Regions from separate parts of the Alistipes dispar genome, predicted to be linked through region 1. Evidence: riboswitches for the same ligand, from Rfam matches in the RefSeq annotation. Region 1 holds a riboswitch; each other region holds the start of a gene.

Evidence for each region. Region 1 has a riboswitch for cobalamin ahead of FME97_RS08830 (hypothetical protein). Riboswitches for the same ligand answer to the same signal wherever they lie in the genome.
Region 2: another riboswitch for cobalamin. It lies ahead of FME97_RS12035 (DUF5074 domain-containing protein); the one in region 1 lies ahead of FME97_RS08830 (hypothetical protein).
Region 3: another riboswitch for cobalamin. It lies ahead of FME97_RS09875 (DUF5074 domain-containing protein); the one in region 1 lies ahead of FME97_RS08830 (hypothetical protein).
Region 4: another riboswitch for cobalamin. It lies ahead of FME97_RS01190 (anaerobic ribonucleoside triphosphate reductase); the one in region 1 lies ahead of FME97_RS08830 (hypothetical protein).

What each region holds. Positions count from the first base shown of each region.
Region 1 is NZ_AP019736.1:2,092,749-2,100,117, reverse strand. It holds gene FME97_RS08845 (ABC transporter substrate-binding protein) at 1-154, shown strand, start outside; gene FME97_RS08840 (adenine nucleotide alpha hydrolase) at 167-877, shown strand; gene FME97_RS08835 (cob(I)yrinic acid a,c-diamide adenosyltransferase) at 889-1,425, opposite strand; gene FME97_RS08830 (hypothetical protein) at 1,422-1,793, opposite strand; cobalamin riboswitch at 2,229-2,425, opposite strand; gene FME97_RS08825 (DUF2284 domain-containing protein) at 2,512-3,084, shown strand; gene FME97_RS08820 (TrpB-like pyridoxal phosphate-dependent enzyme) at 3,386-4,738, shown strand; gene FME97_RS08815 (SusC/RagA family TonB-linked outer membrane protein) at 5,437-7,369, shown strand, end outside.
Region 2 is NZ_AP019736.1:2,882,529-2,889,897, forward strand. It holds gene FME97_RS12030 (PKD-like domain-containing protein) at 366-2,090, opposite strand; gene FME97_RS12035 (DUF5074 domain-containing protein) at 2,104-4,086, opposite strand; cobalamin riboswitch at 4,278-4,501, opposite strand; gene FME97_RS12040 (sensor histidine kinase) at 4,681-6,405, opposite strand; gene FME97_RS12045 (sensor protein KdpD) at 6,407-7,369, opposite strand, start outside.
Region 3 is NZ_AP019736.1:2,346,341-2,353,709, forward strand. It holds gene FME97_RS09865 (ROK family transcriptional regulator) at 1-176, opposite strand, end outside; gene fabD (ACP S-malonyltransferase) at 343-1,224, opposite strand; cobalamin riboswitch at 1,273-1,480, shown strand; gene FME97_RS09875 (DUF5074 domain-containing protein) at 1,656-2,744, shown strand; gene nagB (glucosamine-6-phosphate deaminase) at 2,948-3,742, opposite strand; gene FME97_RS09885 (6-phosphogluconolactonase) at 3,821-5,770, opposite strand; gene FME97_RS09890 (carbohydrate-binding family 9-like protein) at 5,772-6,410, opposite strand; gene FME97_RS09895 (phosphotransferase enzyme family protein) at 6,416-7,369, opposite strand, start outside.
Region 4 is NZ_AP019736.1:213,990-221,358, forward strand. It holds gene nrdG (anaerobic ribonucleoside-triphosphate reductase activating protein) at 1-43, opposite strand, end outside; gene FME97_RS01190 (anaerobic ribonucleoside triphosphate reductase) at 298-2,685, opposite strand; cobalamin riboswitch at 2,736-2,935, opposite strand; gene FME97_RS01195 (TIGR03905 family TSCPD domain-containing protein) at 3,055-3,303, shown strand; gene FME97_RS01200 (GlsB/YeaQ/YmgE family stress response membrane protein) at 3,388-3,645, shown strand; tRNA gene FME97_RS01205 (tRNA-Gln) at 3,997-4,067, shown strand; gene FME97_RS01210 (thioesterase family protein) at 4,214-4,588, opposite strand; gene FME97_RS01215 (DUF4294 domain-containing protein) at 4,718-5,293, shown strand; gene FME97_RS01220 (hypothetical protein) at 5,299-6,024, opposite strand; gene FME97_RS01225 (alpha-N-acetylglucosaminidase TIM-barrel domain-containing protein) at 6,153-7,369, opposite strand, start outside.

The DNA.
Region 1 (7,369 bases):
CGACCGGCGCACGAACGCCGCCGGAGGCAACGACTACTGGGAATCGGGCGTCGTGCGGCCCGACGTGGTGCTGCACGACCTGATCGCCGTATTCCATCCCGAAGCGCTCGATGCCGCCGACCGGGAGATGCATTATTATCGGAAACTCGAATAACTCCCGACCGAAATGACCAGACACAAGGCCGTCTTCAACTGGAGCGGCGGCAAGGACTCGGCGCACGCCCTCTGGCGGGCGATACGGTCGGAGCGCTACGAAATCGTCGCGCTGCTGACCACCGTCAATCGCTCGACGCTCCGTTCGACGATGCACGGCATCCCGACGGAGCTGCTCCGGGCGCAGGCCGACCGCATCGGCATTCCGCTCCACACGGTCGATCTCACGCCGAAGGGCGACATGGAGGACTATTCGGCGGCGATGGACCGCGCCGTGCGCCGTTACCGCGAAGAGGGCGTGACGCACTTCATCTTCGGCGACATCTTCCTGCACGACGTGCGCCGCTACCGCGAGGAGCGGCTCGCCCCTGCGGGCATCGAGGTCGTCGAACCGCTCTGGGGCGAGAGTTCGGAGCAGGTCATGCGCGGTTTCCTCTCGTCGGGACTCAGGACCGTCGTCGTGACGACGATGGCCGACGGGCTGGGAGCCGAAGCCATCGGCCGGGAGATCGACGCCGCCTTCGTCGCTTCGCTGCCCGCAGGGACCGACCCCAACGGCGAGAACGGCGAATACCACACCTTCTGCTACGACGGCCCGATCTTCCGCGAAGCCGTCCCGTTCTGGCTCGGAAAGCCTTTCGCACAGAGCTACGACATCCGCCTCGACGACGGATCGGTACGCACCTACGGCTACTGGTTCGCCGACCTCCAGGCGGCCGAATGACGGCGGGGAGGTCAGCGGTCGATGCCGTCGCGCGAAAGGACGCCCTGCGCATAGTAGTGCTTCACCTCGCGCATCTCGGTCACCAGATCGGCCGCGGCGATCAGCTCCTGCGGGGCATAGCGCCCCGTCAGCACCGCTTCGGTCTGCGGCGCCCGGGCGGCGAGCGCCTCCAGCACTTCGCCGACGGACAGCAGGCCGCAGTCGAGGGCGATGGACACCTCGTCGAGGACGACCACCCCGTACTCCCCGCCGGAAAGCGCTTCGGCACACCGCCTCAGCCCCTCCCGGGCCAGCTCCGCATCGACCGCCTCCGGCTGCCGGCCGATGAAACAGCCGCGGCCGAACCGCTCGATGCGCACGCGCCCCCATGCGGAGTCCGTACCGTCGAACAGCCGTGCGATCTTCGTCTCGTTGTAAGCCATCGACTTGACGAACTGCCCGATATACACGTTCTTCCCGGCACACAAGGCACGCACGGCAAGGCCGAAGGCCGCCGTGGTCTTCCCCTTTCCGTCGCCCGTATAGACATGGACCTGCCCCCGCGTCATGGCTCCACCCCTTCGTGCGCGCAGACGAGTCCCAGGCGGGTCTCGACGATGCGGGTCAGTTCGTACTCCAATGCCTCCTCCCCGGCTTCGCCGCTCACGGAGAAGAACCTCCCGGGCTGCGAGCAGTAGTGCACGGCGCTGAAATCGTCGGCGCAGGAGACCACGACGGCATCGACCGACGCCCCGTACCGCGCCATACGTCCGAAGAAGTCCAGCCGCTCCCCGTCGGTGCGCAGAAGCGGCTGCAACAGCATCTTCCGCCCGCCGCCCGCGACAAACTCCCCGAACGAACGGCAGAGTCCGAACCCGTACCGCCCGGCCAGACGCCGGACCTCCTCTTCGGGAATTCCATAGAAAACGATCTTCATAATCATCGCATTTAAAAAAAGGCGCGGCGACCAATCTCCCGAACCGATCCGTTATGGCAGTAACGCGTCCGTTTTCCCCCGCCGCGCCTTTTCGGGTTCATCCGAAGCCAGTACCAAAAGCTGCGCCGCCTGCACCCGGATGGACCCGGCCAGCGTGCAGACCGTGGCACGGTCCTCCCACGTTCCGTCGGAGGCTGTCCGCCCGGTCGGACAGGCCCGTGCCGGCGGATCGAAACACCCGGACAGCACGCCGATCGGCGAGCAGCAGTCGGGCCGGCAGCGGCAGGACGGCGGCCGGCGCTCCGCAGGCGATCCGGACATAACCGCCCGAAACGGGCATCGGCACGACCCGCGGCCGACGGTCCGAAGACCGAACGAAACACATACGAATGTCAATTCTTCGCCGAAACCGGAGGCCTAACCCACGAGAGCGACCGGCATCGAATCGATCTGGCAGGTCTTCTGACTCGCTCCCGTCCCGACGCCTTCCCGACCCCTCGCGGGTCAGTGGCCGAAGATATTCGGAACTCACGGAGCATCACAGCAGCGGGACTGTCCGGGATTTGCACCCGATTCCCTTTTCATTCCGTCCTCCGCAGGAGGAGCGGAACACCAGATCCGGAGACAAAGATAGCGGTTTCCCGCGAAAAAGGCAAAAGGCAGGAAAATAATTTTCGCTCCGCGCACCGATGCCCGCGGAAACGACTAATTTTGCCGCATGAACGCATCCGTCCGCTATACGGCCGAGGAATTCGCCGTCGAGCTTCCCGCCGCCGAATACGCCGCCCGCTTCCGCGACGCGGAACGCATCGCCGCCTATTGCCGCCGATGCCCCAACTACGGCCGCAGCTGGGGCTGCCCGCCCTTCGCGAAGGACCCCGCGGAGGAGTGGCTGCGGTACGGCACGGCGCTGCTCGTCGCCGCGAAGATCACGCCCCGCGAAGAGGGACTCCCCCTCGCCGAGGCCGGGAGGCTGCTCCGCCCCGAGCGCATCCAGATCGAAAGGAGGCTCCTCGCGCTGGAGCGCCGCTACGGCGGACGGGCATTCTCCTACGTCGGAAGCTGCCTCTACTGCCCCGAAGGAAGCTGCACCCGGCCGGAAGGGCTCCCCTGCCGCCATCCCGACCGGGTGAGGCCGTCGCTCGAAGCGTGCGGATTCGACATCGGCCGCACGACCTCCGAACTGTTCGGCATCGAACTGAAATGGGGCGCGGAGGGAAAGCTGCCCGAATACCTGACGCTCGTATGCGGTCTTTTCCACGACGCCGGGCATGTCGCGTGGAAGGAGTGACGGCCACCTATATATAATGCCGCACGGCGCAACCGGAATCGCCGGGAAACCCTTTTCGGAGAAAACAGCGAAAATCCTGCCGGAAAATTTGCATTTCCGGAACCGATTCCCTATATTTGCGAAAACATGATCCGAAATCTGAACATACAGGCCTGGTGGTGGCGCTCATTGACTCTCGTGAACAATGAGTGCGGTCCGGCGTATGTATAGGTCAGCAGGAATCCCGAGCCACAAGCCCGTTGTTTACGAAAGTGAACAGCGGGCTTTTCTTTTGCACAAAACCCTTAAAAATCCACGATAAATGAAAACGAAGAAATTCTGCCTGACCGAGCGTCAGATGCCCGCCCAATGGTACAACATCGTAGCCGACATGCCCAACCGGCCGCTGCCGCCGCTGCACCCCGTCACCCGGGAACCCGTCACCCGGGAGCAACTGTCGGCCGTTTTCGCCGAGGAGCTGATCGAACAGGAAATGTCCGTCGAACGGTTCATCGACATTCCCGAGGAGGTACAGGAGATCTACCGCATCTGGAGGCCGACGCCGCTGGTACGCGCCACCGGACTGGAGAAGGCGCTCGACACGCCGGCGAAAATCTACTTCAAGAACGAGAGCGTCTCGCCCGCCGGCTCGCACAAGCCCAACACGGCCGTACCGCAGGCCTACTACAACTACAAGCAGGGCATCCGCCGCCTCACGACCGAGACGGGCGCCGGACAATGGGGTTCGGCCATCGCCTTCGCGGGACGGCACTTCGGCATCGACGTCGAGGTTTACATGGTCCGCGTGAGCTACGACCAGAAACCCTACCGGCGGCTGATGATGCAGACCTGGGGCGCGCAGTGCTTCCCCTCGCCCTCGGACCGCACCGCCTCGGGCCGCGCCGCGCTGGCGAAGGACCCGGCCTGCTCGGGCAGCCTCGGACTGGCGATCTCGGAGGCCGTGGAGATGGCGCTGCAACACCCCGAAGACACGCGCTACTGCCTGGGCAGCGTACTGAACCACGTACTGCTGCACCAGACCGTCATCGGACAGGAAGCCGTCGCGCAGATGGAGATGGCCGATGCCGAGCCGGACGTGGTGATCGGCTGCTTCGGCGGCGGCAGCAACTTCGCAGGGCTGGCCTTCCCGTTTCTGAGAAAGAGGCTGACCGGCGGCAACCCGGTCCGCGTCGTGGCCGTCGAACCCGCCAGTTGCCCGAAACTCACGCGGGGAGCCTTCCGGTACGACTTCGGCGACGTGGCGGGATATACCCCCCTGATCCCGATGTACACGCTGGGGCACGACTTCCAGCCTTCGGACATCCACGCCGGCGGACTGCGCTACCACGGTGCGGGAGCCATCGTCAGCCAGTTGCTCAAGGACGGGTTCGTCGAAGCCTGCGCCATTCCGCAGACCGAGACGCTCGGCGCCGGCATCCTGTTCGCCAAGACCGAAGGCATCATCCCCGCGCCGGAATCGACGCACGCCATCGCCGCCGCCGTCCGCGAGGCCCTGCAAGCCCGGGAGGAGGGGCGCGAGAAGACCATCCTCTTCAACCTCTCGGGCAACGGCGTGATCGACCTCTATGCCTACGAACAATACCTCTCCGGTGCGCTGAAGGACTATACCCCGACCGATGCGGAGATACGCCGTTCGCTGGACCGGATCGCCTGACAGGGGAAAGGCCGTGAAACGGGAGGGAAATGCCCCGTTTCACGGTCCTGCACCCTCCTGCGCAGGGTTTCCGCTTACAATCCGGAATCACATAGGAAACAGAGCCATCCGTTTTTCTGCTAAAAAATTAAAAAATATTATGAATTTCGAAAAATCTTTTATATCTTGCATCCAGTTAATTCAATGCAAAATTTCAGATCGTCGTATTTTTAACAAGAATAGACTAATAACCGCAACTTAGAAACGAAATACGGATTACAACCCGACGCTTTTCGCACCGAAAACAATACCAAACCGTAACATACGCCTACCGAACCTCCCCCGAAACGCACCCGCAAACCCGAACGCATGTCACGACGCCAGCCGATAATCCCCTGCCTCACCGGACGGACCACCCGCCCGGCGGGAGCCGCTGCGGAAGCCGCCGGACCGAGAAGGGGGGGGGAACTTTCAAACACGGACTCCGGTAAGGTTCTCCGGCGTTCCATATCCACGGAACGCATTTTCTATCAGACGCTTAACAATGTATGGACGCTGATCCCCGTGCCCCAGAAGGACTCGGAGGCAGCCTTCGTTGCGCCCGTATCATACCGTCAAGTCTGGCATCCGCTCCGGATGTCAGGCTTTTTTGTGCGCCCGGGCCCCTGAAAACCGCGAACTCCCTACCCTCATCAATTATTAACCCAACACATTATGAAATGAAAAAAACACTACTCCTGTTTCTGTTTTTTTGTGCGGGCTTCGCAGCAGCCGTCGCCCAGACAAGACTCTCCGGCGTAGTCAGGGATGCCGAGAACGGCAAACCGCTGGATTTCGTGAGCGTGGCCGTCAAGGGCACGACCGTCGGCATAGCGACCGACGCACAAGGCAAATTCGCACTCGCCCTGCCCGCAGGCGCGACGACGCTGGTGGTCAGCTACGTGGGCTACGACACGCAGGAGGTGGAGATCAAGGGGCGCCGGCACATCGACGTCTCCCTTCAGAAATCCTCCCTCAAAATGGACGCGGTCGTCGTGACCGGATTCCAGGACATCAAGAAGCAAACCTTCACCGGATCGTCCGTCAAACTCAAGACCGAGGACCTGAACATGGCCGGCGTGACGGACGTGAGCCGCATGCTCGAAGGCAAGGTGGCGGGCGTCTCGGTGCAGAACGTCTCGGGAACGTTCGGCGCGGCCCCCAAAGTCCGCATCCGCGGCGTCACGTCGATCAACGGCGACAACAAGCCGCTGTGGGTAGTGGACGGCATGGTGCTCGAGGACGTCGTGGACATCTCCAACGACCAGCTTTCGAGCGGCGACCCCACCACGCTGCTCGGCTCCTCGGTGGCGGGCATCAACGCTTCGGACATCGAGACCTTCGACATCCTGAAGGACGCCGCCGCAACGGCGCTCTACGGCGCCCGCGCCATGAACGGCGTGATCGTCATCACCACCAAGCGGGGAAAACAGGGAGCCCCGATCATCACCTACAACGGCAACTTCACGCTGCGGACCAAGCCCCGTTATTCGCAGTACAACATCATGAACTCCTACGACCAGATGTCGGTCTTCTCCGAAATGGAGCGCAAGGGGCTGCTCGGACCCGACATCGTGAACTCCGCGAACTCGGGCGTTTACGGCATCATGTACAACCAGATCAACGCCTACAACGCCAGCAGCGGCAAATTCGGGCTGGAGAACACGCGGCAGGCGCGCCACGACTTCCTGATGAAGTACGCCAGGGCCAACACCGACTGGTTCGACAAGCTGTTCACCTACAACCTCATGCACGAGCACTCGCTCAGCATCTCGTCCGGCTCCGAGAAGTCGCGCACCTACGCCTCGATCGGCTTCCTGGGCGACAACGGCTGGAGCATCGCGGACAAGGTGAACCGCTACACGGTCAATTTCCGCAACGATTTCGACGTCAGCAGCAAAATCCGCACGTCGGTTCAGGTCGTGGGATCGCTGCGCCAGCAGGACGCCCCCGGTTCGTTCACCCGCCAGTCCGACGTGGTGACGGGCAGCTTCTCGCGCGACTTCGACATCAACCCCTTCAGCTACGCGCTCAACACCAGCCGCGCCCTGCGCCCCTACGACGACGAGGGCAACCTGGAGTACATCACGATGAACTACGCCCCGTTCAACATCCTCTCGGAGCTGCGCAACAACCAGCTCCACCTGACGGTGGCCGACGTGAAGTTGCAGGGCGAGCTGAACTACACGATCGTCCCGGGACTGCGCTACAACTTCACCGGGGCGCTGCGCTACGTGCAGACCACGCAGGAGCATGAAATCACCGAGCACGCCAACGCCGCCAACGCCTACCGCGCGGCGGGCAACTCGACCATCCGCAGCCTCAACCCGTTCCTCTACCGCGACCCGAACGACCTCTCGGCCGAACCGGTCGTCGTGCTCCCCTACGGCGGCTTCTACAACACGGCCACCAACAAGATGCTCAACTACGTCGTCCGCAACTCGCTCAGCTACACAAAGGTTTGGGATACGGACCGCACGCACGAGCTGAGCGTGCTGGGCGGCATGGAAATCCGCTCCACCGACCGGCGCGTCAATTCCACGACCGGATACGGCTACCAGTACGACGGCGGCGGCGTGGTGTCGCTCGATCCCAAACTGATGGAGATGCTCG
Region 2 (7,369 bases), 790 kb from region 1:
AATCCTCCGGCGAACCGCAAAGATACGAAAGAACCGATAAATCGAGTGTATATCACATAAGAATTAACGATACGAAACGCAATTTATTGCGTCGGCGAAACATCCCCCAGATTCCCGCTGCCGGGCCCCCGGAAATTCGGACTCCGGCGGTTCCCGGGGGCCCGGCAGGCGGACATCCCCAAAAAGCGAGGCGCCCGCTTCTGCGGGCGCCTCTCGCCGAACGCCGTCCGGTCCGGCCGTCGCTCCTCCGGCGTTCGTCCCGCGGGAACCGGATCCGAATCGTTGTATGGCAGACAACGTACACTAATCTCCAAACGATCCGGCTCCCGCAGACAGACATCGGACGGAGCGACGCGACCGACGGTTCATTCGCGTCTCATGCGGTAATCGTAGAATCCGAACACCTCGGTCGAAAGCTCTCCGAGCCAGCCGCTCTTGGCATTCACCCCCGTCTGGACCTTCACGAAGTCGATGTACTCCAGCCCGGCCGGCTCGCCCTCGAACGTCACGGCGTCCGCGATCCGGAAATGGTTGGGATTGGCCGCGGCCGAAACGTTGTCGTCGTCGGTCAGACGGTCGATCGGACTGAAATTGTCCGCATAACCCCACTCGTACGCGGCATTGACCCAATAGGAGCCGTTGCCCGACTGGTCGTAGTTGCGGGCTTCGAGACGTGTTCCGCGCAGCGTATAGCTTTCCGCCTCCACCCACGCAGGGTAGTAGTACCCTTGGTCGTGGAACTGCTTCAGGTAGTCGATCGACCCGCTGCCGCCGCGGTTGTCTGTCCAGCGCGTCTCCATTCCGGCGCCGCGCGGGCGGTAGTAGGTGACGGCATAATCCTGCAACGTCTCCGCCTTGCCCGTCTCCGAACCCTTCAGCTCGTACCACGTGTCGTTGGGCAGCCCGTCCCCGTTCTCGTCCTGCATGACCCAGACGATCCCCGGCTCGGAGGAGCCTTCGAACGAGTTGCCCACGATGGCCAGGTCGTAGCCGCCCGAAGCGTCGATGCTGTGGTCGAAGCCCACGACGATATACCCGCCGAAACCGCCCAGCGAAACGTAGGTGTTCCGCATCATCCGGTCCTCGGCATAGGCGCAGGCCTCCTCCATCGTCGCAGCGGTGCAATTCTCATTGACGAACTGCCCGGGAGCGGGCAGAAACTCGTACACCCGGTCCCAGTCGGCGCCGCTGGTCGCCGAACGGGGGCGGTAGTAGCGTCCGGCAGGAGGGCAGACACGGACCGTGAGGGTCTGCGACACCGACAGATGCGAGTTGCGCATCGTCACCGTCGCGCGGTGTTCGCCCTCTTCCGCCGCGGTAAAACGGTAGGCGGGATCGGCGCCCCGCTGCACGGTCTTACCGTCGAGCGTCCAGACATACTCCGCATCGAAGGCGTTTACCACGTCGAGCGGCATGAGGCGGATGGTGCGGCCTGCGGAGACATTGTACTCGGTCCGCTCGAACGTCCAGCCGAACGGCATGTCTTCGGGCGCAGCGACCCGCACGGAAAACTCGACGGTATCCGTCCCGTCTTCGTTCGAGGCCGCGAAACGCAGGGCATAGGTCCCGGCCTCGGCGCTCCGGAAGGTATAGTCCCGCTCCGTAGAAACCTCCCTGCCGTCCACGCTCCACGAGTAGGAGACGGGGATCGAGACTTCGGCCACGGAAGGTTTCAGCACCAGATCGGAATCCGTGAGGATCGTGAAGCCCTCCTCCGCACCGGGAATCGAAACGGTCGGTACTTCGAGCGCCGTCACGTCCACGCGCAGTTCCTCGCTCGCCGTACCGTACCGGGTCGAAACCTCCAGCAGCACGTAAACCTTCCCGACGGTCTCCGCGCGGAAGACGAGCGACGGCTCCTCTCCGATCACCCGGCCGTCCACCGTCCAACTGAAACGGGCGTCGTCGGCGTATTCGTAACGGGGGCTGATGGTCAGTTCGCGCCCCGCCTTCACCGTGTACACGCCCGTTTCGCTGTCGAGCGCGATGACGGGAGCCGGAGACGCATCCGCCTCGATGACCCCGTCCCGGTTGCAGGCGGCGAACGACGTCAGAAGAAGACCGAACAGCGCGATCGCGGCTTTTCTCATCGGACTGCGCATATCATTTGCCGAGCCATTCCGACGTGTAACGATAGGCGAAGTCGATGCCCGCCGGGCTCGCGCCCTTCTGCGCGGAGTAGGAGAAACGGCTCTCCTGAACCGGCGAAGCGCCCGAGACGTCGTACACGCAGATATTCGAACTCACGTAATTCGACATGCCGACCCACAGTTTTCCGGTCGTCGGATGCTGGCCCATGATGCCGTAAACGGTCTCGCCGGCCGAAAGCCAGTGCACGTCGGCCGTTTTCGTCTCGTAGTTGTAACGTGTCACGGTGGTCGCGCTGAAGGAGTCCGTATCCACGAAATAGAGGTACGGACCGGTGAAGTCGGCGCACATGCCGACGGCAGGCGACCAGGTGGCCACGGGGAACCGCACGGCCTCGGGCAGTTCTTCATTCAGAATTTCGCGGCCCTCGTGGTCGATGCCCACGATCTTCGCCGCGGAGGTGAAATCGGCGCCCATGTTCTGATTGCCGGTAAAGGTTCCGGCCAGCGCGAAATAGATATTGCCGTCGGCGCCCTTGACGACACCTTTGACCTGACGGCCTTCGTAAGTAATCCGCTTCTCGACGGCATCCGTCGCCGGATCGACGATGACCAGACTGTGGCCGCATCCGGCAAAAAGCTTGCCGCGGGAGAGGACCATGCGGGTCTTGACGGCCCCTTCGGTGGAGAACGCCCCGAAAGTACCCTCCACCGTGGCGCCCACCTCGACGGAACCGTCGCCCAGCGTCAGCGCGCAGATGCCCGACGTGGCTTCCATGCCCGACTCGGAATACTGCACATAGGCCTTCGTCGGACTGACGACCACCAGATGCTGCGGCCATGTATCCTTGCCCTCGGGAGTTTTGATAACCAGCGGATCGGCATACTCCATGCGCATCGTCCGGGCGTCGCAGACGACGAACCGTCCGGCCCCGTTCATCGAACCGCCGTTCTGCGTAAGCAGGTAAATCCGGTCGTTGGCCATGAACATATCCTGCACGACATTGCCGATCTCCTTGCCGCCGTTGGCCTGCTCGAACACCTCCTCGTACTCCTTGCCGGACTTGTCGTACCAGACCAGCATGCCGTTGGCCGAGGTCATGTTGCCCTCGCAGACGACGAACGTGCCTCCGGCGTCCGTGAAATCCACCGAAGCGCACACCTCGGCCGAAGCGAACACCGTCTCGCCCGTGGCGCGGATACCGATCAGCGTGACGATGCCGCCGGCATACGAAACGCCATCCGAAGCGGCCGGAGCCTTCAGCGTGACGCTCCTGCCAGCCAGATCGAACGATGCCGTCCACCCTTCGGGGACGTTCATGAAATCGGCCGTGGTCACGTCGGCCACACGCAGCGACAGCGTCCTCCGCTCCCCGAAACCGAACACGAAGCAACCGCGGCCGTCCTCCGACTGCACGAAACCGAACACGGCCCCGGTCTTCGGTATGACGATCGTCTGCCCGTCGGTCAGTTCGAAAACGACCTCGGTCTCCCCGTCGGTCACCGACCTGAAGAAGGCGTCGCCGTCCTTGCCCGAGGCTTTGACCTCCTTGCCCGAAGCGTCCTCTACACGCACGCCGTCAACGGTCCAGTACCCCTCGGCATCCACCGCCAGCTCGGGCGCCTCGCCCGATACGGGAATCCTGTTCCCCTCGTCGTCCGTCAGGAAATTACCCTTGCCGCCGAGGGTCCAATAGTAAACGCCCTCGACGCGGTCGATACCGATGACCGGGGCGTCTGCCCCGTCGGCGATCGTCACCGAAGTCTTGTCGCTGAAGACGATCGTGCACCCCTCGTCGGTCTCGACGACCTCCGAGATCGTCTTGTTCTTCTCCAGCGCATCGACGACCGTCCGCAGCGAGGAGACCTTCTCGTTGAGCGCCGCCAGTTCGTTCCTGATCCCGTCGATTTCCGCCCAAAGGTCGTCGTCGTCATACGAACAGCTCCACGTCGCCATGCCGAGCATGGCGAGCATCAGAAGTGTAACCAGTTTTCTCATTCCTTCCGTTTTTTAAGTTTGACATATCCGATAAAAAAATCAGCCGCATCCTCCTGGCAGGATACGGCGGAAAATTCAAAACGGACATTCGCACACCTCCGAAATTTCGCGTTTCGCGACCGGGACGGGCCGGACGGCAGGGGGAAAATCGCTGTTCTGATTCTCGCCCGTAGTCCCGCAGGCAACAAATCCTCTGTAAAATGCGAAAGGCAGGTCTTCTGACTCGTTCCGGTTCCGCGCCTTCCCGGCCGCGCCTGCGGCCAGTGGCAAAGATTGCGAAACCTCTCGTGCTCCTTCACGGAGCGGAAACTCACAGCAACGGGTATTGTCGCAGACTTTCACTGCGTTCCCTTTTCATTCCCCGCCGCGGCCCGTCGCCGGGTGCGGAAAGGAAACCTTTGCGAAGACAAACATAGGCTAAAAAAACGAATCCGACAAGATTTTTCCGATTTTTTTCATCGCTCCGGCCGCAGAGGCCCGGCACGGCGTTCCGCGCCGCCGTGCGGCAGGGGAGGGATGCACCGCGCGCCGCCCGCAAAAAACGCCGCCGGCTTTGTGCCGGCGGCGCCACCAAAAATAACACCAAAATCCGGATCAGGCCGGAAGGGAGATCGTAAAGCGACTGCCCTTGCCGATCTGGCTGTCCACGGTGATCGTGCCGCCGTGCGCTTCGACGAACTCCTTCGAAATAGCCAGTCCCAGACCGCTGCCCTGCACCTTCGTGCCGGGAACGCGGAAATAGCGTTCGAAGATGCTCTTGTGGTAGCGCGGGTCGATTCCCCGGCCGAAATCCTGCACGTAGATATTCACGACCTTGTCCTGCTGGCAGGCTCCCACGATGATGCGCGAATTTTCGGGCGAGTGGTGAATGGCGTTCGACAGGAGGTTCGTCACCACCCACGCGATCTTCTCGTTATCGACGAAGAGTTTCGAAATCTTCTCGGGGTATTCCACCTCCACGAAGCAGTGGAACCGCTCGGCGAGCACCTGCGTCGCATGCACGGCGTAGTCGATCAGCTCGATCGGCTTGACGATCTTGGGCATCAGTTTCAGCTTGCCCGACTCGACCTGCGTCATGTTGAGCAGCTCTCCCGTGATGTTGAGCAGCCGGTCGCTGCTGTCCTTAATGCTCGTTATCAGCGCCTTCTGCTCGTCGTTGAGCGAACCCAGCCGGTTGTCGCCGAGCAATTGGAGGCTCATCAGGATCGACGAAATGGGCGTCTTCATCTCGTGCGAGACGGTGGAGATGAAATTCGTTTTCGCCGAATCCAGCTCCTTGTAGCGCGTCACGTTGTTCAGGATGATCACGTTGCCGATGAACTGCTTCCGCTGCCCGCCGACCGGAACGATATGGAGCGGGATGTTCTCCATCTGGAAATAGCTCTCCTTGTTGTCGGCGTAGATCTTCAGCGGCTCCTTCTGTCCTTCGTCCTCCTTCGGTTCGGAGTAGAGCTCGCGGATCAGCCTCCGCAGCAGATCGTTGTTCAGAGCCACCTCCGCGGCCTTGCGGCCGATCACTTCGCCGCGCTTCAGATTCAGGATCGTGCACGCCTCGTCGTTCATGAAGAGGATGTTGCGCTCCGAATCCAGTCCGACGATCGGTTCGTGGAGGCTGTTCACGATCCCCTCGATGCGCTTCTTTTCGATCATGAGCGAATCGAGCGAACTGCGGCGGTATTCCGAGAGTTTGCAGGCCATGTCGTTGAACGACTCGGCCACCTCGCGGAACTCGCGGTTGCCCCCGAAGTCGAGCCGCTCCTCGTAGTTGTGGTTGGCGATCTCCGTGATGCCCCGCTTGAGCTTGTCGATCGGGCGCAGGATCACCGCCGGGAACTGCACGAGGAAGGCCGCGGCGAGCACTACGCAGAGGACCGCCATGACCGTCAGCCACCACACGGCGTCGGCCGCACGCGCCTCCATCTCGGAACTTTTCATGCGGATCGAAGCCATGTTGAGGTCCATGATCCGGTAGAGGTCGCTGCGGACGAGCCTTATCCGGTCCGGAGTCACCGTGTCCGTGAGGGCCGCGATGCGGCGGCCGAGCGACGCCGTGGCCTCGCTCTCGTCCACCTCCGTGATGTTCTGCCGCTGCAGGCTGAGGCTGCGGATGAGCGTCGCCCGCGACGAGGAATCCTGCGAGAGGCGGTCCAGCGACCGGAGCATCTCCTCGGCGTAATGCACCGAGTTGTAGTTGTCCGCGAGAATGTTCCCGGACGCGGCGGAGAGTTGCCGCACGTAACCGACGGAGAGTCCTCCGAGCAGCAGAATCAGGACGAACAACACGCCGATTCCCAATGTCAATCTGTATCGTAGGTTCATATCACGACAAAATGATTAAGTCGATGTTCATGCCCGCCAGCCGGTTGAGCAACCGGCGCATCCGCGCGGCCGTCACGAGCAGCGAGAGGAGTTTGAAACGGGGTTTGCTGATGCATACCAGGCTGATCTTGCGGGAAATGGCCACGTCCGCGACCGCCTCGACAAAATGATTCGAATGCACGCGCATCACCTCGCCGCCCAACTCCGCGGCCAGATCGAAGTTGTTGATCAGGTAACGCTGGTTGGCCAGCGGAATCCGGTCGGTGCTCTCCCTGTCGCTCTGCACGTAGAGCACGAGAAAGCCCGCATTGAGGTGCGTGGCCATGCGCGCCGTCTTGCGGATCAGTCGCCGGGCGCGCTTCTCGCTGCTGTCGATCACGGCCAGCAGACGGTCGCTAAGCTGGGCCGGCTTCTCGATCACTTCGTTCTCGACCTTCTTCTCCACACGCAGCGCGACCTCCTTCAGCGCCAGTTCGCGCAACTGGAGGATGTTCTCCTGCCGGAAAAAGTTGTTGAGCGCCGTGGGGACCTTTTCGGGCTTGTAGATCTTGCCCGCCTTGAGCCGGGCGATCAGTTCGTCGGCCGTCAGGTCGATATTGACCACCTCGTCCGCCATGGCCAGCACGCTGTCCGGCACGCGCTCGTGCACCTCGATGCCGGTGATCTCCTGCACCTGCTCGTTCACGCCCTCGATATGCTGGATGTTGATGGCCGAAATGACGCTGACGCCTGCATCGAGAATCTGCATCACGTCCTGCCACCGCTTGGAGTTGATGCTGCCCTCGATATTGGTGTGGGCCAGTTCGTCCACGACGACGATCTCGGGATGCAGGTTGATGACGCCCTGCATGTCCAGCTCTTCGAGCTCCTTGCCCTTGTAGAAAAGCCGGCGGCGCGGAATGACAGGAAGCCCTGCTACGAGGGCTTCCGTCTCGGGACGACCGTGCGTCTCGATGTATCCGAT
Region 3 (7,369 bases), 250 kb from region 1:
AGTTTGGTGATCGTCGGAACGCTGATGTGCAGCTCCTTGGTCAGCTCCGAGAGCGTGCACTCGCCGTTTACGGCCATGTGCGCGATGATGTTGCGCTTGATGATGCTGTTCTTATGCGAAATGCCCTTGAGGGTGTCGTCTTCGTGTTTGTTGAAGAACTCGGTCAATGATGTCATTTTCTTCGCTTTTTTTAACTGGCGGCACAAATATAATAATTATTTCAATAGACTGCAAAAATTCTTAATAAATTTAATAAATTATTTGCAAAAATGAACAATAAAAGAGGGAACAGATTGTTTTTCAATCTGTTCCCTCTCCTTCCGCGGAATGCGGACGGATCGGTTACAACGTCGATTTCGACTCGACCGTCGCCTGGGCGTCCACCTTGCGGATCAGGCCCTGGAGCACCGTGCCGGGGCCGAGTTCGGTGAACTCTCCGACGCCGTCCGCGAGCATGTTCTTCACGATGTAGGTCCAGCGGACGGGAGCCGTCAGTTGGGCGATGAGGTTCGCCTTGATGGCTGCCGGGTCGGTATAGGGTTTGGCATCCACGTTCTGGTAGATCGGGCATGTCGGAGTCCGGAAGGGAGCGTCGTCAATCGCCTTTTCCAGCTCCTGCTTGGCCGGCTCCATCAGCGGCGAGTGGAACGCACCGCCCACGGGCAGACGCAGCGCACGGCGCGCGCCTGCGGCCTTGGCCTTTTCGCAGGCCGCATCCACGGCCTCCACGGCGCCCGAAATGACGAGCTGCCCCGGGCAGTTGTAGTTGGCGGCGACCACCACGCCGTCGATCGACGCGCAGATCTCCTCCACGGTCTTGTCGTCCAGTCCGAGGATGGCGGCCATCGTGCCGGGCTGCGCCTCGCAGGCGGCCTGCATGGCCATCGCTCGTTTCGAAACGAGTTTCAGACCGTCTTCGAACGAGAGGGCCCCGGCCACCACCAGCGCCGAGAACTCGCCGAGCGAGTGACCGGCCACGGCATCGGGTTCGACGCCGAGCGCCTTGGCCATGATGACCGAGTGGAGGAATACGGCGGGCTGCGTCACGCGGGTCTGCCTGAGCTCCTCGTCCGTGCCGGCGAACATGATGTCCGTGATGCGGAATCCGAGGATTTCATTGGCCTTCTCGAACAGCTCCCGGGCAGCGGGAACGTTGTCGTAGAGATCTTTGCCCATGCCGACGGCCTGAGCCCCCTGGCCGGGGAAAACGTATGCGTGCTTCATGATTTCAGCGAATTTTTTGTTAGCTGGGGCAAAGATACGAATTTATTTCGTATTTTTGCGCCGCAATGGTTCACAAAGGGTCCGGCGAGGCCCCGCGTGATTAAATGGGAATGCCGTGTGAATCGGCAGCAGTTCCCGCTGCTGTAAGTTCCGCAAGAGTTGCCGCGACACGCTTGAAGCCACTGATTCCGGGATGAATCGGGAAGGCGTCGCGGCTGGGACGAGCCAGAAGACCTGCCTTGCGTCTCCCGAGGGAGAATCCTCATTCGAACGGTTGCTGCGGAGAACGGTGCGTCGAACTTCGGCCCTGCGGGGCGTCGGTGCGATTGTCTGTCGGTTTGTCGGGCGTATGTGCGAAGCGGGATTCGGCTCCGGGAAAGGAGACCGGATTTACTTTTTTTATGTACTTATTTTAATAATTGATCCGAAAGATGAAAAAATCATTGCTTTTCGCACTCGCCGCGACGGTTTTCGCGGCCTGCTCTGACGACAACGGTTCGACGACACCGCCCCCCCCCGGCGCTTCCGACAAGTATCAGGGCGGATTCTACGTCTATAACGAAGGCTCTTACGGCCGGACCCCGGCGTCGGTGAACTACTACGATAAGACGACGGGCGAGTGGTCGCTCAATCTCTACCAGGAGAATAACGAGGGCGAGAAGCTGGGCAACACCGGCACGGTGGCCGTGTGCAGCGACGACAACGTTTACTTCGTGTCGAAGGAGACGCCCTGGCTGGTCGAGGTGGGGCTCGAGGACTTCCTGAAGAAATCGGCGCTGCCCGACGGCGCGCTGACCGGCCAGGCCTACGGATTTGCGCTGATCGACGGCAAGCACGGCGTGCTGACCACCTCCGAGGGCGCCTATTCCGTATCGCTCGATCCGCTGGAGCTGGGCGACGCCTTCTTCGAGGGGCGCGGTTTGGGGGGCGACGTCGCCGTGAAGGACGGGCGTGTTTTCCTCACCGCTTCGGCCGGCGAGGGGGATGTCGTGAAGGTTTACGACGCCTCGACCCTCGCCTTCGTGAAGGACCTTCCTGCCGCCGCGAAGACGGGTTTCGCCGAGGCAGGAGGCATGCTGTGGGCCGCTGCCGGGAACAAACTCTTCAAGATCAACACGACGGCTCTGACTTCGGAGGAGGTGACGCTCGGCGACGACCTCTCGGTTTACTACAACCAGTGGGCCTATACGCCGACCGGATTGCACGCTTCGAAGAAGGGTGATGCGCTCTATTTCGTCGAGGGCAGTTCTTCGGGTTACGACGTCTATCGGTTCACGATCGCCACGGGCGCTGCGGAGAAGCTCTTCCCGGCTCCGGAGGTGGACGGGACTCGCTATTCCGTTTACGGTGCGGGGCTGAATGCCGATCCCGAAAGCGACGATCTCTACCTGTTCTATACCGCCGACTGGGGCGGTCATGCGACCATCTATGTCGTGGACGGGACCACGGGCGAGCAGAAGAAGTCGTTCCCCTACACGGATGCCGAATACTGGTTCCCCTCGATGATCCTCTTCCGGTAGCCGGGCGGGCCGTTCCGGGATCCGTTCCCCGGAGGGACGCCTGTCCCGGACCTGCGGAGCCGTTTTCCGGGGTCCGCGTCCGATAAGAAAAAGAGAACGCCCCTGCCGCAACGATTCGCGGCAGGGGCGTTCTGCATTTCCGGCGGCCGGCGACCGTCTCCGGGACCGGGGCGCTCTTCTTCGCCGGGAGCGGCGGCGCCCCGTCAGATCAGGTTCTCCTTCTCGATGTCCTTGAAGTAGCGGTAGGTCGCCACGCGCAGCTCCCCGGCGGCCGGTTCGTCGCAGATCAGGATGCCGTTGGGATGCACCTGCAGGGCCGAGATGGTCCACTGGTGGTTGTACGATCCCTCCACGCCGTGACGCACCGCGCGGGCCTTCTTGGGCCCCGTGGCGAGGATGAGCACCTTCTTGGCCGCGAGCACCGTGCCCACGCCGACCGTCAGCGCCGTCTTGGGCACGAGGTTCGTGTCGCCGCCGAAGAAGCGCGAGTTCACCTGGATCGTGTCCTGCGTCAGGGTCTTGACGCGCGTGCGCGAGTTGAGCGACGAGAAGGGTTCGTTGAAGGCGATGTGCCCGTCTTCGCCGACGCCGCCCATGAACAGGTCGATGCCGCCGGCCTCGACGATGCGCGCCTCGTAGTCGGCGCACTCCTTGACCAGATCCTCGGCGTTGCCGTTGAGGATATTGACGTTCTCGGGCAGGATGTCGATGTGTTTGAAGAAGTTGTTCCACATGAACGAGTGGTAGCTCTCGGGGTGCTCCTCCGGAAGTCCGACGTACTCGTCCATGTTGAACGTGATGACGTTCCTGAACGACACGTCGCCGGCCTTGTGGCGGCGGATGAGCTCCTTGTAGGTCTCCAGCGGCGTTGAGCCGGTGGGCAGTCCCAGCACGAAGGGCGACGAGGTGTGCTGCGCCTTGTTGCGGATCTGCTCGATGATGTAGTTGGCGGCCCATTGCGCCACCTGCTGCGGGGTGTTTTCGATGATAAGTCGCATAACGGAATTTTTAGGAACGGCGGATGCGGCCCCGGAGGGGTTGTGCGGCATCCGTCCGTTATCGGTTGCTTTGTCGGATCAGAACATTTTGACGAATACCTCGATGGCCTGGTATTCGGCCATGCCGAGCTGGTCGTAGAGTTTCGCGGTGTTCTGCGTGCGCTCTTCGGCGCGCTGCCAGAACTCGCGGGGGTCGTCGCCCGGGAAGGGCATGATGTCCTTCTGCGACAGGTGGCGGTAGATGGCGTGGCGCTTCATGATCAGCTCGTCGGGCGACAGGGGCACGGCCATGTCCACCATGCCCAGCTCCCATTCCATCCAGGCGCCGCGGTAGAGCCACAGGTGGCAATCCTTCATCCACTCGTCGTCGCGGACGACCTCGAGCGCGGCGAGCACGGCCTCCATGCAGGTGCGGTGCGTGCCGTGGGGATCGGCCAGGTCGCCGGCGGCGTAGATCTGGTGAGGCTTGATCTCGCGCAGCAGTTTGACGATGATCTCGATGTCCTTCTCCGTGAGCTGGCCCTTCTTGATGCCGCCCGTTTCGTAGAAAGGCAGGTTGAGGAAGTGGGCGTTGGTGTCGGGATTCAGACCGAACGAGCGCACGGCGGCGCGGGCCTCGGCGCGGCGGATCGAGCCTTTGAGGTCGAGCAGCGCGCGCGGTTCGGGTTCGCCCTTCTTCTTGCCGGCGATGATCCGCCCGACTTCGGCGTAGTGGTCGCCGTAGCCCAGTTCGCGCGAGGTGTCGATGTTCTGCAACACGACGTCGTCGTGTACGGCCACGTTGCCCGACGTTTCGTAGGCCACGTGCACGTCGTGGCCCTGCTGCACGAGGCGGATGAACGTGCCGCCCATCGAGATCACGTCGTCGTCGGGGTGGGGCGAGAAGATCACCACGCGCTTGGGGAAGGGCTTCGATGCCACGGGGCGCGTCGAGTCGTCGGCGTTGGGTTTGCCGCCCGGCCAGCCCGTGATGGTGTGTTGCAGGTCGTTGAAGACGTCGATGTTGATCTGGTCGTAGCTGCGGCCCTGTTCGAGCAGTTCGCCCAGCGAGTTCTCGATGTAGTCCTTGTAGGTGAGTTTCAGGATCGGTTTGTGCACGACGCCGCAAAGCCATACCACGGCCTTGCGCACGAACTTCGGCGTCCAGTCGCAGGGACCCACCAGCCACGGCGTCTGCTCGCGGGTGAGCATCTGCGCGGCGTTCTCGTCGATCACCACCTCGATATTGGGGTGTGCCTGCAGGTACGAGGCGGGAACCTGTCCCGTGATCTCGCCCTCGACGACCTTCTGCACGATCTGCGTCTTGTTCTCGCCCCAGGCCATCAGGATGATGCGGTCGGCGCGCATGATCGTCTCGATACCCATCGTGATCGCCATCTTGGGGGTGTTCTCCAGTCCGAAGAAGGCGCCCGACTGCACCTTGCGGGTATTGTAGGTGAGCTGCACGAGACGCGTGCGCGAACGCGAGTAGGAACCCGGCTCGTTGAAGCCGATCTGACCGTCCTCGCCGACGCCGATGATCATGAGGTCGATCCGCGAGGCGGCGCGCTCGTAGGAGTCGCAGTACTCCGAGATTCTCTCCTCGGGGATCGTGCCGTCGGGGATGTGTACGTTCTCGGGCAGGATGTCGATGTGGTTGATGAACTCCTCGTGGATGCGGTAGTTGCGGCTCTGCTGCTCGGTCGAGCGGATCGGGTAGAATTCGTCGAGGCTGAATACGGCCACGTTGCGGAAGCTGATCTGGCCCTCCTTGTGGCGTTTCACCAGTTCGCTGTAAAGCCCCAGCGGCGTGCGGCCCGTGGTCAGGCCGAGCACGAAGGGGCGCGTCTCGTCGTACACGCCGTTCGAACAGTGCGCCTCGTTGTAGTTGCGGATCGCCCTGACGATGTTGTCGGCGACGTACTGCACGGCGCGGTATTCGTTTTCATATACGTTCGTGCGGATCTTCTCGTAGCGATGGATGATGTCGCGCGGGGCCGATTTCGCGATCAGGCCGCCGTCTTTCGGAAGTGAATACTTGTTGTTCATATTATTTGAATTTGATATGATCGAAAAATTCCGGACGGTGGAAATTCGGTTTTTCCGTCCGTATGGGGCGCCACGAGAGGAAGTGGGGGTGCGAAAGGTCGTCGCCGCACTTGAAGAGGTTGGCGCGCGCCTCCGCGCCGCTCCAGTCGGTCAGGGCGTGGCGGAACAGCGCCTGCGGAGGAATGGCCAGCACGACCGACCAGCGGTTGTCGCCTTCGCGCTCCTCGAACGGCGTGCCGGGCAGCGAGGTGTGGCGTATCACGCTTCCGAGCGCTTCGGCCGGGGCGCTGACGGTCTTTTCGCCCTGCCTGTGGTACCCCAGGAGCAGGCGTCCGATGCACGAGGTTTCGAAATTGTAGTAACTTTCGGTGTCGGGAGCGATGAAGAACTCCACGCACGAGTCGGTCCAGACCCGTCCGTTGTCCTCGGTGACCCGTGCGGCGGTGTAACGCTCGGCTACGTCGAAGCGCAGCATGAGGTAGTCGCCCGTGTGGAACATGCGGAACTGCACGTCGGGGGCGTAGGGATACGTTTCGGCCCAGTTGCAGCAGGCGATCGGCTGCGCCTCGACCGATGCGAAGGCCCGGTCCACCACCTCCCAGTCGCCGGGCCTTATCCCCGATATTTTGGCGATATCCATATCCGTTATCTGTATTTGGCGGCCGTCTCCTCCACGATGCGGCACATGGCGGGGTATTGCTCTTCCATGCTTTGCAGCAGCCGGTACTGGGCCCGTGTGCGCACGAGGTTGTGGTCCGCGTATTTGGTCTTGTAGTAGATGTCCCCGTCGATGTAGTCCATCAGGAAGCGCAGGACCTGTTCGTAGGTGATATAACGGGCCGAGAAGGCCAGATGGTCTGTCTCCGCGGCACAAAGTTCGCGGGCGCGCTGCGAAAGGTAGCCGTCGGTGTAGGCGGCGAACATGTCGGGCGAGAGCCCCACGCGCCCCGGGTCGCGGTCGTCTTCGTCTCCCGTGTTGCAGTAGGAGCGGATCGCGTCACCGAAGTCGTTGAGCGAGGGGGAGTTCATCACCGTGTCGAGGTCGATGGCGCACAATACGCGGCCCGTCCTGTCGAAGAGGATGTTGTTGATCTTCGTGTCGTTGTGCGTTACGCGCGTGGGAATCACGCCTTGTTCGACCTTCTCCCAGAAAGCGAGCATCTCGTCGCGGCGCGCCTCGATCCAGCCGATTTCGGCCGCGAGGTCCTTTTTGCGGCCTGCGGCGTCGCGGGCGAGCGCCTCGTCCCACTGCGCGAAGCGGTGGCGGATGTTGTGGAAACCCGGAATCGTCTCGGCCAGCGGTTCGGTGAAGTCCGCGAGCTGGGATTGAAAACGGCCGATCCCTTCGCCGCCTTTGCGGGCCAGCTCCGGCGAATCGGCCTTGTTGTAGGTCACCGTGTCGTCGATGAAGACCGTGACGGCCCAGTATTCGCCCTGCGGATCGAGGTGGCAGAGCCGTCCGTCGAGCGTCGGGACGACGGTCATCGCCTCGCGCTTCGGGTCGCCGCCTTCGGCCGCGACACGGCGGCGGATGTGTTCCGTGACCTTGCGGATGTTCTCCATCATGGCCGGTATGTCGGGGAAAACCGCCTTGTTCTT
Region 4 (7,369 bases), 1.1 Mb from region 1:
AGATGGTTTCGGGATAAATGGCCAGGATGCGGAGTGGTTCCATCGGCAAAACAGGGTCAGATATACATTTCCTGCGGAGACGATTTAGGAATTCGGACGGAGCCGTCTGCGGCACGCGCCGTCCCCGGCGCGGGTTGCACATGCGCCAAACATGTCCGCCCCTGCCGGAGTGTCCCGAACAGAAGAGCCCCCGCCAAGACGGGGGTTTGGTGGTGGGTCGCACTTGCAAACACGGCCGAAGGCCGTAAAGAAGCGAGGGCGGAAAGTGAAACGACAGACATAATCGCCAAAAGCGGATTATCTGTGTTTTACCCGGTCGCGCTCCTCGGCCTGCTTCGCGGAGTTCCACGATTCGAGACTGCCCGTCAGGTAGCCCGTGATGCGGCGCATGCGCGAGATGTTGTCCGAACCGCAGACGGGACATTTCGAGTAGATCACCCCGCGGTAACCGCACTTGCGGCAGGTGTCGATCGGATGGTTGATCGACCCGTAGCCGATGCCCGAATCCTGCATCACCTTGACGATCTTGAGAATCGCCACGGGATTCTTCTTCGCTTCGCCGTCCAGCTCGACATAGGTGATATGGCCGCCGCGCGTGATGGCGTGGAACGGCGCCTCGAGGCGGATCTTCTCGACGATCGACACCGGTTCGCGGACATCCACATGGAACGAATTGACGTAGTAGTCGCGGTCGGTGACGCCCGGAATCTCGCCGTAACGCTTGCGGTCCATGCGCGTGAAGCGGCCGCTCAGCCCCTCGGCCGGGGTCGCCAGCACGGAGTAGTTGAGTCCGTAGCGGGCCTTGTACTCCTCGACCACGCGGTTCATCGTCAGAACGGCATCGTAAAGCGTCTGCCACGCCTCCTTCGAGGTGGCGTGCCCCTCGCCGTAGATGGCCACCATCGCGTTGTGGCCGCCGATGAAGCCGATGCCCAGCGTGCCGTGCTTCAGCACGTCGCCCACCTCGTCGTTGGGTTGCAGCGCGCCGCCGCCCTTCCAGACATCGTTCGACATCATGAACGGGAACTGCCGCGCGAGGGCCGTGCGCTGGAACTGGTAGCGCTCGTAGAGCTGCTCGGCGATCATCGAGGCCGTCTTGCGAACCGATTCGAGGAAGATCTCGCGCGCCTCCTTGCGGATGGCGTGCTTGTTGCCGTCGGGAATCAGGTCCGAAGCCTCACGCACCGCCTCGATGGCCAGCCGCGGCAGGTTCATCGAGGTGAACGAGAGGTTGCCGCGGCCCCACGAGGTCTTCTCGCCGTGCAGGTCCTCGAAGACGCGCGTGCGGCAGCCCATCGTGGCCACCTCGTAGCGGAAGCGGTCCGGGTCGTCGATGCGCCACTTCTCATGGCGGTTGAACGGCGCGTCGAGGAACATGAAGTTGGGGAACAGCGCCACCGAGGTCGTGCGGCACGCCTCGACGAGCAGGTCGAAATTCGGCGTCCGGAACCGGATTTCGCCCGCCAGCGCCTTGTCGAAATCCCGGACGGCCGCCCGATAGTCTTCCTCGCACCACGAAACGCCCTCCTTGACCTTGAAAATCTGAATCGGGAAGACGGGCACTTCGCCGTGCCCCAGCCCCTCGACCGTGGCGGAGAGCAGTTCGCGGATCACCATGCGCCCCTCGGGCGAAAAGTCCGTGCCGTAGTTCACCGAACTGAAAACCACCTGATTGCCGCCGCGAGAGTGCATCGTATTGAGGTTGTGGATGAATCCCTCCATCGCCTGATGCGTCTCCTTGCGCGTGGCCTTGTAGGACTGTTCCCAGATACCGCGCAGCTCCTTGTCCGAAAGGCCGATCCCCGCATCGGCGAGGGCCCCGCCCAGCGCGGCGATCCGCTCGTCGGAGAGCTCGATCGTCGGGAGATGTTCGGCGCAGAGTGTTTTGAGCCGTCCGCGGTCCGGCTCCCCGGCCCCTCTGAGCACGCAAAGGAACGACACCGTATCGACGACATGCTTGCGGAAGGTCTTCAGTACGCCCGGAGCCATGAAACGGTCGAAGGCCGGAATCGACTGCCCGCCGTGCTGTTCGTTCTGGTTGGTCTGGAAGACGATCGTGGCCAGTGTGGCGTAGCTCTGGATCGACTGCGGCGTGCGCACCGAACCGTTCTTGGTGGAGAAGCCGCGCCGATAGATGTCCTCCAGATCGTACTGGATGCAGGTCGTGGTCTTCGTGGGATAGTAGTCCAGGTCGTGAATATGTATGTCGCCATCGCGGTGAGCGCGGCCGTGGCGCACGCCCACGAGGTACTTCAGCGCATAGTCCTTCGTGATCTCCGAAGCGAAGGTCATCATCTGCCCGGCGGGCGTGTGCGACGACATGTTGGCGTTCGAGAGGTTGATGTCGTTCTTCTCCACCGTCACGATTCCGTCCATGACCCCCTTGATCGACGAACGGCGGTCGCGCTCGACGTTGCGCCACTCGCGGTAGATGATATAGCGTTTGGCGATCGAGGGATTGAGGCGCATCAGCCGCTCCTCGACCATGTCCTGAATCTCCTCGACCGAAATCTCGTTCTTCGAAATCGCTCCGGCGACCTCCGCCGCCACACGGGCGATGGTCTGCTCCTCGTCCGTGATGCCGCCCGCACGGTAGGCTTTCGTGATGGCGCGGACGATCTTCTCCAGCGAGAAAGGCTCCGTCTTGCCATCACGTTTGATGATGGAAATCTGTGCGTAATCCATTGTAAACGAATATATGTGTTTCACAATAGGCCCCGTTTCCCCGCAGGACCGGACATTGCTGCGCGGAGGCAGGTCTTCTGACTCGCGCCGATCCGCAGACGCCTTCCCGCTCCCCGCAGGGAACAGTGGCTCGAGACGTGTCTGCGGCCTATGACGCTTACAGCAGCGGGAACTGTCCGGGATTCGCACCCGGTTCCCTCTTATCCCTCCGTCCGGCGGACGAAGGGAAACCTCCGCAAGGACAAAGGTCCGCAGAATCCGGAGCAATTCAAAGCCCCCGGCACAGAAGTTTTCAACATTTTGTGAAAGATTCCGCCCGTCTTCCCCCGCATTGCGCTATCTTTGCGCCGCAAACGACAATTACGACTCATGATCCGGAAAATATCCTACACCTGCCGGGGAACCTGCTCCCGGCAAATCGACATCGAACTCGACGGAGAGACGATCCGCAGCGTCGTCTTCACGGGCGGCTGCCACGGCAACACGCAGGGCATCGCGGCGCTCGTCAGCGGCATGCGGGCCGAAGAGGCCATCGCACGGCTCGAAGGCATCGACTGCCGCGGCAAGGGAACTTCGTGCCCCGATCAGTTGGCCTGCGCGCTGAAAACGGCGCGCTGACGCGGCGGACGCGCACCGCGGCCCGGAACCGCAGGCGGGTACGGATTTTGCACTCGGTCTTCACGTCACAAAAAACGAAAGACTATGTATTTCCTATGGTATCTGCTTATCGGGCTGGCGGCCGGATGGATCGCCAACCTGCTGGTCAAGGGCAGCGGCTCGGGCCTTATCGTCAATCTGATCGTCGGACTCATCGGCGGCGTGCTGGGAGGCTGGCTGCTCTCGCTCTTCGGACTCGTGGCGGCGGGCACGCTGGGCAGTCTCGTCACGGCCGTCATCGGGGCGATCGTGCTGCTCTGGATCGCAGCGCTCGTCTCGCACCGTAAAGCGCGCAAGGCATGAGACCGCGGCGCGACGACCGGGAGGCGCCGGGAGACGACGGAGCTCCTCGCCGGACGCATCGACGACGCGACGTCGTGCGGACCGGCCGCACCGGAGCACGTGCCGGACGGCCGGGACCCGGAAAGGAATCCGGACGGGAGGCGGGGACGCCGCAGTCCGGAGCGCACCGCGGCGATCCGCCGCGGAATTTCCTCTCCGGAGAGACCCGCGGCTCCGGAGAGACCCGCGGCCGGACGATCCGGAAAATGCGGCGGACGACAGACAATCAGCCAGCGTAAAAGATAATCTGCCCGCACAAAATTGGATATTGGGATTTTTTACGTATCTTTGTGCCGCTTTCGAGCGAATGTTTGAGCTGTGGTGTAATGGTAACACAGCAGATTTTGGTTCTGTCGTTCTGGGTTCGAATCCCGGCAGCTCAACACGAAAGGGAGAGGTCCGCGAGGACTTCTCCCTTTCGCATTTCCGCACGTAACCGGCGGCCGCCCCGCCCTTTCCGCGGAGGACGGGGAAGCCTCCGCGGAAAGGGCGGCGGGAAACCGCTCCGGATCCCGAGGATCCGGCCGGGTCACTTCACCCTGGACATGAATTTCGCGCGGTCCACCACAAAACGCACGTGAACCCCCTCGCCGATCATTCCTTCGGCATCGCGGGCCCCGACGTTGAAGGTCAGCTTGCGCCCCTCCGCCTCAGCGAGGATGGCCGTGGCCGTGATCTCGGCCCCGAGCCCCGAGGGCTTGATATGGGTCACGTTCATCTCGGCGCCCACGGTGGTCGCCCCTTCGGGCAGCGCGGCGGCCACGGCCCGCATCGCGGCGTTCTCCATGAGGGCCACCATCGCGGGGGTGGCGAATACTTCGAGGTCGCCCGAACCCATCGCAACGGCCGTATTGCCGGCCGTTACGGTCGTCGTGCTCCGGGCGGAAAGTCCCTTTTCCAACATACGCTCTCTCTTTTCGGTGTTACGTCAAACGATTTTTGAATTACCTTTGCCTCCGAACCGTATCCGCTCCGGCGGCGCCCTGTGCATTCGGGATGCGCAGGATGCGCAAAGGTAACGATTTTTCCGATCATGAAGAAACGGCTGGCCCTTCTCCTCGTCGCATGCACGGCAGCGCTCTCCGGAGCGCTGGCGCAGGGCGGCCGCGGCTTCCTCAGACAGGAGTGGATCGTCGAACGGGGCGACTCGATCCCGCTCGTGCACATCCTTCCGGTCTGTATCTTCGACCGTCCGGCGGACCTGCGCCGATATCAGAAACTGGTGCGGGCCGTCAAACGCGTCTATCCCGTGGCCAGGGCCGCCCGCGCCAAGATGGCCGAAATGGAGGGCGAACTGCTCCGCCTGCCGGACAGAAAGGCGCAGAAAGCCTATATCCGGGAGGTCTATCGCCAGATCAAGGAGGAATACACCCCCGTGGCCAAACACATGACCCGCACCGAAGGGCGCGTGCTGCTCAAGCTCATCGACCGCGAGACGGACTATACGGCCTACGAGGTGCTGCGCGAATTCCGCGGCGGATTCGTGGCCGGATTCTGGCAGGGCGTGTCGCGCATCTTCGGACAGAACCTCAAGTCGGAGTACGACAAGGAGGGTGAGGACCGGATCATCGAGCAGATCGTCGTCTATTACGAAGCCGGACTGCTGTAAAACAGTCAGAACGTCAGGGCAAGGCCGCCGCTGAGGCCGACAAACGAGCGGTGCGGCGGACCAAGCACCCGGTCAGGGCGCGGTATCCCCTCATCGAAACTGCGCGTCAGGTAGTAATGGTAGGTGAAGTCGATGAATAGACGGACACGGCCGATCGGCAGATTCAACCGTCCTCCCGCATCCGCCGTACAGACAAATCGTTGCCGGATGTCATACAAGCCCTCGTCCTGCGAATGGATCGGGCCGAAGAGCAGGCCGGGCGTCAGGCCCGCATGCAGTTCGAACACCGAAGGAACCTCCGGCACGAAGGTTTCGAAAAGGATCCGGCCGACGGAGGGGGCCGCCATATCACGGTCCGGATACCAGGTCCCGTTGTAATAACAGCCGTCGGGCGATGAGGTCGGCATGCGCCGCACGCCCGAGCGCCAGGAGAACTGCAACGGAACAGAGGCGTACTGTCCGTCGTGCAGGGGCGAGGTAAAGAGGTTGAGCCCCGTACGCAGGCCGATGTTGCGGTAGTTGTAGGCGGCAAAATCCATGGCCGCATACTGCATGGCCTGACCGGGAGCACCCGAACCGACGCCGATCTGCACCCCGTAGCGCAGGCCGATCTCCTTGTTACGGACCCGCTTTCTCACGAAGGCGGGATCCGGAGCGGATTCGGAGACAGGCTGCGCATGGAGCGCAACAAAGGCGAGACATCCGGCAAGGGCGGTCGTTAGTCGTTCCATGTTCGGCATTCGGGCAAATGCGGTATTTCCGGCAAATATAGCCTTTTCGGGTCAATCTGCAAATCCGACGGCCGAAGATGCCGAAGATACGGCACAAAACGCCAAAGACAGCTCCTTCGAGAACGGGGCTACATGCGGCGCAGCCGGGCGGCGAGCGTCTCCATCTGGCGGCGGAACTCCGCTTCGGTGCGCGGACGGGGATTGCGCGGCGTCATTTCGCCGAGCGGTCTGGCATAGAACGCATCCACGATCGGCTGCATCTCCATCCGGACGGAGTCGTAGGTCAGCACGCGCTCCCGCGACTTCAGCTCCCGGTCGATCTCTTTCATATAGAGGTCGAACTCGGGCAGGTAGTAGTAGTCGAACAACTCGCTGATGTAGGTGCGGCAATAGCTGTTCTCGGCGTTGCCCTTGAGCGCCTGCTCGAAAGCGGGATTGATCGGAGCGCGGACCTCCTCGATCCGCCGCAGGGAGGAGAGCATCGAGTAGTCGTCGTGCAGGGCGAGCACGTCGCGCAGGGCGGCGAGCAGCATCCGGGCTTCGGAACCCGCACGGCGCACCTCGGCGGCCGTCACGTCGCCCCGCTCCCAAGCCTGCTGGGCAATGAGGTAGCGGTAGTACCGCACCGTGAAGAGACGGCTCACGACCGTGCGCGCGAGGTCGATGGCATCCCGATCGACGAAGGCGTCGCCCCGGCCGTAAGGCATGGCGGCGAGCGCATCCAGCACGTCGGAAGCGCCGGCCAGTTGCGGAGCGATCCGCTCCAACGTTCGCGCGAACGTCCCGACGGCGGCCGAATCGGGCTTGGCCTGCGCGATCTCGCGGATGTCGCGGAAGCGGAGCGGCAGCTCCTCGCACAACTCCGCGAGCGGCAGCGCGGCGCGCCACGCACGCTCCATCACGGCGGCGTGCCGGCCGTAACGGTCGCGGCAGAACTCCGGAAGCAGCTCCTCGGGGCGCATCGCGTCGGGCGACCAGGCATTGCGGGTGAAGAACTCCATAACGAGCGGATCGCTGTGCGAGGTCTCGGGCCAGAAGACGAAGCCCTTGCACATGGGGTCGGACGCCGCGACGGGCAGCCGTTCGGCGATCAGGTCGTAATAGCCGCGGATGTCGTTCTCCCACTCGTAGGCATGGAAAATGCCGAACGTATAGGGGAAGCGGCCCACCACGCCCCAGTTCGTGAAGTCGGTGTTGCTCTGGTTCGACGGCAGGTCGGAGGTGTAGTCCAGGATGATCGTCCGCGCGGGATCGAGCTGCGAAAGGAGCCGGCCGATCTCCTCCCCCTTCCATCCGGGCAGGTAGAAGTCCCACGAGGCGATCAGCACGGGCGCCGTGGGATAGT